DNA from 3 places in the Saccharothrix espanaensis DSM 44229 genome. Region 3 is predicted to be linked to each of the others. Evidence: riboswitches for the same ligand, from Rfam matches in the RefSeq annotation. Region 3 holds a riboswitch; each other region holds the start of a gene.
The links. A riboswitch is a leader RNA that binds a small molecule or an ion and turns the genes downstream of it on or off. The one in region 3 is predicted to bind glycine.

Region 1 (2,256 bases), 790 kb from region 3:
GAGTAGCGGTTGGACGTGACGGTGCGCAGCCGGCCCTGGTACAGGGCGTCGATGTGGCGCAGCCGGTCGACGTTGGTGTCCAGGATCTCGACGTCCGCGCCCAGGCCCACGGCGATGGTGGCCGCGTTCAGGCCCGCCACGCCGCCGCCGATCACCACGACCCGCGCCGGGTGCACGCCGGGCACGCCGCCGGGCAGCACGCCCCGGCCGCCGGACGGCTTCATCAGCGAGAACGCGCCGACCTGGGGCGCGAGCCGGCCCGCGACCTCGGACATCGGGGCCAGCAGCGGCAGCGCGCCGTTGGCGGTCTGCACGGTCTCGTACGCGATCGCGGTGGTGCCCGAGTCCAGCAGCGCCTGCGTCAGCGGCTGGTCGGCCGCCAGGTGCAGGTAGGTGAACAGGGTCTGGCCCTTGCGCAGCAGCGGGTACTCCTGCGCGATCGGCTCCTTCACCTTGAGCACCAGGTCGCCCTCGGCCCACACCTCGCCGGCGGTGGCCACGACCTTGGCGCCGGCGGCCAGGTACTCCTCGTCGGTGATGGCCGAGCCGAGACCCGCGCCGGCCTCCACGAACACGTCGTGGCCGCGCAGCGTCAGCTCGTGGGCACCTGCCGGGGTCAGTGCGACGCGGTACTCGTGGTTCTTGATCTCGCGGGGAACTGAAATCCGCACGGAGGGCTCCTTCGGGCCGTTGTTAGTGCCAAAGCTCCGGTACGGCCATCCGGCTGTCATCGTGCCGTTGGCACGAACGCGCACCCGCCGCGTTGTGCCGGCCGGACAACGGCGAAGGGCTCCTGAACTCTCTGGACGCGCGTTGACACCCGTGTCACCGACGACTTAGCGTGCTCGCGTCCGACCAACTGAACATCGGCCGCGGTGCCGCAGGCACCGGAACCCGAGCGGGAGAGCCTCCAGCGCGTCTGGAGCGCCGAAGGAGCAAGTACCCCGCACACTCTCAGGCAACGAGAACCGCTCGGGCGAGGCGACTCTGGAAAGCGTGCTCACGCGCGCACCCACGGTGCAAGCCGCAGCGCTGCGGCGAAGCTCTCAGGTCCCAGGACAGAGGGGGGAACTGGCCGCGTGGACCGAGGAGCTGACGTGACTTTTCCGGACAACCTGCTGTACACGCCCGAACACGAGTGGGTCGACTGGGCTCCGGGTACCCAGGACCCCGTGGCGATCGGGATCACCTCTTACGCGGCGGAGTCCCTGGGCGACATCGTGTTCGTCCAGCTACCCACCGTGGGCGAACGCGTGAAGTCCGGCGACGTGTGCGGCGAGCTGGAGTCGACCAAGTCGGTGAGCGACCTGTACGCGCCGGTCAGCGGCGAGGTCGTGGAGGTCAACGCGGCGGCGGCCGACGACCCGTCGCTGATCAACAACGACCCGTACGGCGAGGGCTGGCTGTTCAAGGTCGCCGTCGAGGACGCGACGGGCCTGCTGACGGCCGCGAAGTACGCGGAACTGACCGGGGACTGAGCGCCGTGGCGATCAGCGTCTTCGACCTGTTCTCCGTCGGCATCGGGCCGTCGAGCTCGCACACCGTCGGCCCGATGCGCGCCGCGACGATGTTCGCGGCGCGCCTCGGCCACCGGACGACCTCGGTGGACCGCGTGCACGTCCAGCTGTTCGGTTCGCTGGGCGCGACCGGCCACGGGCACGGCAGCCCCAAGGCCGTGCTGCTGGGCCTGGAGGGGCACAAGCCGGAGGACGTCGACCCGGCCGCGGCCGACGTGCGGGTGCAGGAGATCCGGGCCACCAGGCGGTTGCTGCTCGGCGGGGTGCGCGAGATCCCGTTCACCGAGGACACCGACCTGATCATGCACCGCCGCAAGTCCCTCCCGTTGCACCCCAACGGGATGAGCTTCACCGCCTACGCCGGCGGCGAGGTGCTCGACGAGGCGGTGTACTACTCGGTCGGCGGCGGTTTCGTGGTGGACGAGACGGCCAGCGGGACCGACCGGATCAAACCCGACGCGACCCCGCTGGAGCACCCGTTCCTCAGCGGCGACGAGCTGCTGGCGCGGACCCGGGAGACCGGGCTGTCGATCAGCGAGGTGATGCTCGCCAACGAGACGGCGTGGCGCTCCGAGGAGGACGTGCGGCACGGCCTGCTGCACATCTGGGGCGTGATGCAGGAGTGCGTGGAACGCGGCTGCACCGAGACCGGTGTCCTGCCCGGGGGGCTGAAGGTGCGCCGGCGCGCGGCCGAGATGCGCCAACGGCTCGCCGCCGAGCACTACGCCACGGACCCGCT
Region 2 (2,256 bases), 310 kb from region 3:
CAGCTCGCGGGCGGCGGCGACGATCGCGGCGGCCCGACCCTCCACACGCGCCTGCACGGTGTCGAAGAACTCGCCGTGCACGACCTCGATCGCGCCTTCGCACAGGCCGGCGGCCAGCACGGTCGCCATCCGGTGCGCGCGGGTCGCGATCCCGCGCAGGCCCTCCGGGCCGTGGTAGACCGCGTACATGGACGCGATCACGGCGAGCAGCACCTGCGCGGTGCAGATGTTGCTGGTCGCCTTCTCGCGGCGGATGTGCTGCTCACGGGTCTGCAGCGCGAGCCGGTAGGCGCGGTTGCCGTCGGCGTCGACCGACACGCCGACCAGCCGGCCGGGGAGCTGGCGCTCCAGGCCGGCGCGGACGGCCATGAACCCGGCGTGCGGGCCGCCGAAGCCCATCGGCACGCCGAAGCGCTGGGTGGTGCCGACCACGACGTCCGCGCCGATCTCGCCGGGCGGGCGCAGCAGGGTCAGCGCGAGCAGGTCGGCGGCCACCACGGCCTGCGCGCCGGCCGCGTGGATCTCGGCGATCAGCGCCTCCTGGTCGCGCACGACGCCGGACGCGCCGGGGTAGGACAGCAGCACGCCGAAGTAGTCGCCGCCCAGGCCCAGGCCCTCCAGGCCCTGCGACAGGTCGGCGGTGACGATCTCGATGCCCAGCGGCTCGGCCCGGGTCTCGATGACGGCCAGCGTCTGCGGCAGCGTGTCCTCGTCCACCACGAACTTGGCGGACTTGCTCTTGCCGGCGCGGCGGACCAGGGTCATCGCCTCGGCGGCGGCGGTGGACTCGTCCAGCATCGAGGAGTTGGCCAGCGCCAGGCCGGTCAGGTCGGCCACGACGGTCTGGAAGTTCAGCAGCGCCTCCAGCCGGCCCTGCGAGATCTCCGGCTGGTAGGGCGTGTAGGCGGTGTACCAGGCCGGGCTCTCCAGCACGTTGCGGCGGATCACCGGCGGGGTGGTGGTGCCGTAGTAGCCCAGGCCGATCATCTGCTTGAGCGGCCGGTTGCGGGCGGCCAGGGCGCGCAGTTCGGCCAGTGCCTCGGTCTCGGTGGCGGGCGCGGGCAGGTCCAGCACCAGCTCGCGCTCCCGGATCGACTCGGGCACCGCGCGCTGCGCGAGTTCCTCCAGCGAGCCGACGCCGATCACGTCGAGCATGCGGGCCAGCTCGGCCGGCCGCGGGCCGACGTGCCGGTCGGCGAAGGGGGTGCCGTGCTCGAGAGCGGCGAGGGGGATGCGGTCCTGCGTCATAGCTGCGCCTCCGGGGCTACGGGCACACTTCTGCCGTTGCCCTCCCCCTCTGTCTTCTGCCCGTCCGGGCGCCTGAGAGCTTCACCCGGCCCGTCAGCGGGCCGGGCTTGCACCGTCGGCGGGGTCGGCGAACCGACCCGCTTTCCAGAGGCGTCTCACCCGCGCGGTCCTTGCGCCTGAGAGGTTCCGGGGAGGATTTGCTCCTTCGGCGCCGAGACGTGCTCGGACTCTCCCGCGCGGGATAAAGCGACTACCCGCGAATGGTACCCGGACCAGGGCCGGAGCCCGTAACGGACGCGACGTGGATCTCAGCCGGTCGCCCGGGTCCGCCGGCGGCGGGACAGCTCGTCGTTCGGGGCCTGCTCGATCTCCAGCCCGTCCGCCCGCTCGGCGGGGAACTCGTGGATCGTGCCGCTGATCTCCCGCATCGCCCCGCTGACCGCGATCCCGAACACGCCCTGGCCGCCTTGGAGCAGGTCCACGACCTCTTCCGGCGAGGTGCACTCGTAGACCGTCGTGCCGTCGCTGAACAGCGTGATCCGCGCCAGGTCCTGCACGCCGCGGCGGCGCAGGTGGTCGACCGCGACCCGGATGTTCTGCAACGAAACCCCGGTGTCCAGCAGCCGCTTGACCACCTTGAGCACCAGGATGTCCTTGAACGAGTACAGCCGCTGGCTGCCCGAGCCCTGGGCACTCCTTATGGTCGGGTTGACCAGTCCGGTGCGGGCCCAGTAGTCGAGCTGCCGGTAGGTGATGCCCGCGATCTGGCACGCGGCCGGGCCGCGGTAGCCCACGAGTTCATCCGGGAGCGAGGAGTCCGGGAACAGCTCACCCTGTTCGCCGAATCCGGCCCGGATGGCTTCCTCGACCACGCCTGCCTCCCCTCGGTCCGGCCACGACAGCCGGCGACCAACGTGAAGCCGCCGCGGTGCCGAATCACACCGTGGCAATTCACCTGAGTTCGACGGTAAGACCGGCTAGGGGGCAGGTCAACGCGACGCGCTGAGC
Region 3 (2,256 bases):
CCCGGATGTCGACGGCCAGCTCGGTGCCGGGCTCGGCGTTCTCCGGCGTCACGTACGCCATCGCCACCGAGTAGCCCAGGGTCGGCGACAGCGCGCCGCTGGTGACCTCGCCGATCACCGCGCCGGACGCGTCGAGCACCGGGTAGCCGTGCCGGGGCGCGCGCCGCGAGGCGGTCTTGAGACCCACCAGCTTCGCCTCCACGCCCTTCTCGGCGACGGCGGCCAGCGCGTCGCGCCCGACGAAGCCCTCCGGCTTGTCCAGCTTGACCACGCGGCCCAGGTTGGCGTGGTACGGGGTGCGCTCGGCGGACAGCTCGTTGCCGTAGAGCGGCATCCCGGCCTCCAGGCGCAGCGTGTCGCGGCAGCCGAGGCCGGCGGGCTTGAGGTCGTGCTCGCGGCCCGCCTCCAGCAGCGCCTGCCACACGGCCGGCGCGTCCGAGGGGTCCAGGAACAGCTCGAAGCCGTCCTCGCCGGTGTAGCCGGTGCGGGCCAGCAGCGCGGGGCGGCCGGCGACCTCGGTCGGGTAGGAGGCGTAGTACTTGACCGTCGCCAGGTCGGTCGTGGTCAGGCCCGCGACGATCGCCGTGGACGCCGGACCCTGCACCGCCAGCAGGGCGTAGTCGACCGACTTGTCGACCACGGAGGTGTCGAAGCCGTCCGCGCGCTCCACGAGCGCGTCGAACACCACGGCGGCGTTCGACGCGTTCGCGACGACCAGGTACTCCTGCTCGCCGGTGCGGTAGACGATCAGGTCGTCGATCACGCCGCCGTCCGGCTGGGTGATCATGGTGTAGCGGGCGCGGCCGACCGCGATCGCGGACGCGTTGCCGACCAGCGCGTGGTCCAGGGCGCGGCCGGCCTCCGGGCCGGACAGCACGATCTCGCCCATGTGCGTCAGGTCGAACAGGCCCGCCGACGTGCGCACGGCGTGGTGCTCGGCGAGCTCGCTGTCGTAGCGCAGCGGCATCTTCCAGCCCGCGAAGTCGGTGAACTGGGCGCCCAGCGCCTCGTGCTCGGCGTGCAGCGGCGTCCGGCGGGTTTCCACGGGGTGGTCCTCCCTGGTGGCGGGCACGGCGATGGCACCGACCTGGTCGGTCGGCCGCCGTTGGTGAAGGATGACACGGTCCATCGGAGACTCCTCGTCGAGTGAGCCTCCCCCTCTGTCATGAGCCTGAGAGCTTCACCGCGCGCTGGGCGCGGCTTGCACCGTGGGCGAGGCGCGCTGCGCCTGCTTTCCAGAGTTGCCTGCGTCGGGCGGTAGCTGTGCCTGAGAGATTCCGGGGAGGAGTTGCTCCTTCGGCGCCCCTTCCGGGGACTCTCCCGCTCGACATCGACGGCCGTGTTCAGTTGGTACCGCCAGACGCTAGTTGTGCCTGGTAGGCACGGTCAACCAGGACCCGGTCACAGAACCCGCCACCAGACCGCCGACGATCAGGACCGACGGGCGACCGCACCCCTGCGGGCCACACGCCGGGAGATCCGACGAGCGCAGGCCGCGCATCGGTGGCCGCGCTGACCACGGACGACGCACCCACAGCGGCCCACGAGAGCGGCGACTCGCGGATCGCAGGCCGCGCGGCGACGGATGCCAGAGCAGCGTGCCAGGGGCCTACGACGCGCGCAGGAGGCTCGGGTTCGCGTCGCACGGCGGGAAGCGCCTCGCCCGCGCCCCGCGCGCCCACGGCGACCTCAGGCGCGGGCGTGGGGCGAGCGGTCACAGGGCACGTTCCGCCTTGACGCTCTCGACCACCTTGCGCTCGGCGTAGAACGACACGAACGGGATGGTGCCCGCGAGCAGCACCAGCGCGGAGCCCTTGAGCGACCAGCGCGCCTTGAGCGCCAGGTCGACCGTGAAGACCAGGTAGATCGCGTACAGGAAGCCGTGGACCGGCCCGACGACGGCCATCATCCCGGCGTTGTCGCCGATGTACTTGACGAACATCGCGACCACGAGCAGGAGCAGGCCGACACCGACCACGTAAGCCATGAACCGGAACCGGCTCAACGCACCGCTCATCGCCTACCGACCGCCTTCGCTCACCGCTGGTCCCGCGCGTTGAGCTCCCGGAGGTAGCGGTTGTAGGCCGCCAGCTCGTCGTCCTCGTCGTGGTGCGCGGGTGTTCTGACGGGTTCCACGGTAACCACCGGCCGCGCGGCCGGTGCCACCGGCTCCCGGGTCCCGCCGCCGGCGTCCTCGGCCCGGCGCTGCGCTGCGAGCTTGCGCAGCCGCCACACCATGAACAAGGGGAACAGGCC

Region 1: it holds a riboswitch for glycine, as region 3 does, so the genes downstream of both, gcvH (glycine cleavage system protein GcvH) here and gcvT (glycine cleavage system aminomethyltransferase GcvT) in region 3, are expected to answer to the same signal.
Region 2: it holds a riboswitch for glycine, as region 3 does, so the genes downstream of both, gcvP (aminomethyl-transferring glycine dehydrogenase) here and gcvT (glycine cleavage system aminomethyltransferase GcvT) in region 3, are expected to answer to the same signal.

The regions. Positions count from the first base shown of each region.
Region 1 covers NC_019673.1:8,311,110-8,313,365, reverse strand. Annotated here, with positions in the region: gene ald (alanine dehydrogenase) at 1-671, opposite strand, end outside; glycine riboswitch at 890-981, shown strand; gene gcvH (glycine cleavage system protein GcvH) at 1,098-1,478, shown strand; gene BN6_RS36330 (L-serine ammonia-lyase) at 1,484-2,256, shown strand, end outside.
Region 2 covers NC_019673.1:7,214,942-7,217,197, forward strand. Annotated here, with positions in the region: gene gcvP (aminomethyl-transferring glycine dehydrogenase) at 1-1,248, opposite strand, end outside; glycine riboswitch at 1,403-1,493, opposite strand; gene BN6_RS31200 (MerR family transcriptional regulator) at 1,557-2,120, opposite strand.
Region 3 covers NC_019673.1:7,526,017-7,528,272, forward strand. Annotated here, with positions in the region: gene gcvT (glycine cleavage system aminomethyltransferase GcvT) at 1-1,045, opposite strand, end outside; glycine riboswitch at 1,151-1,245, opposite strand; glycine riboswitch at 1,246-1,333, opposite strand; gene BN6_RS32730 (DUF3817 domain-containing protein) at 1,715-2,017, opposite strand; gene BN6_RS32735 (putative secreted protein) at 2,038-2,256, opposite strand, start outside.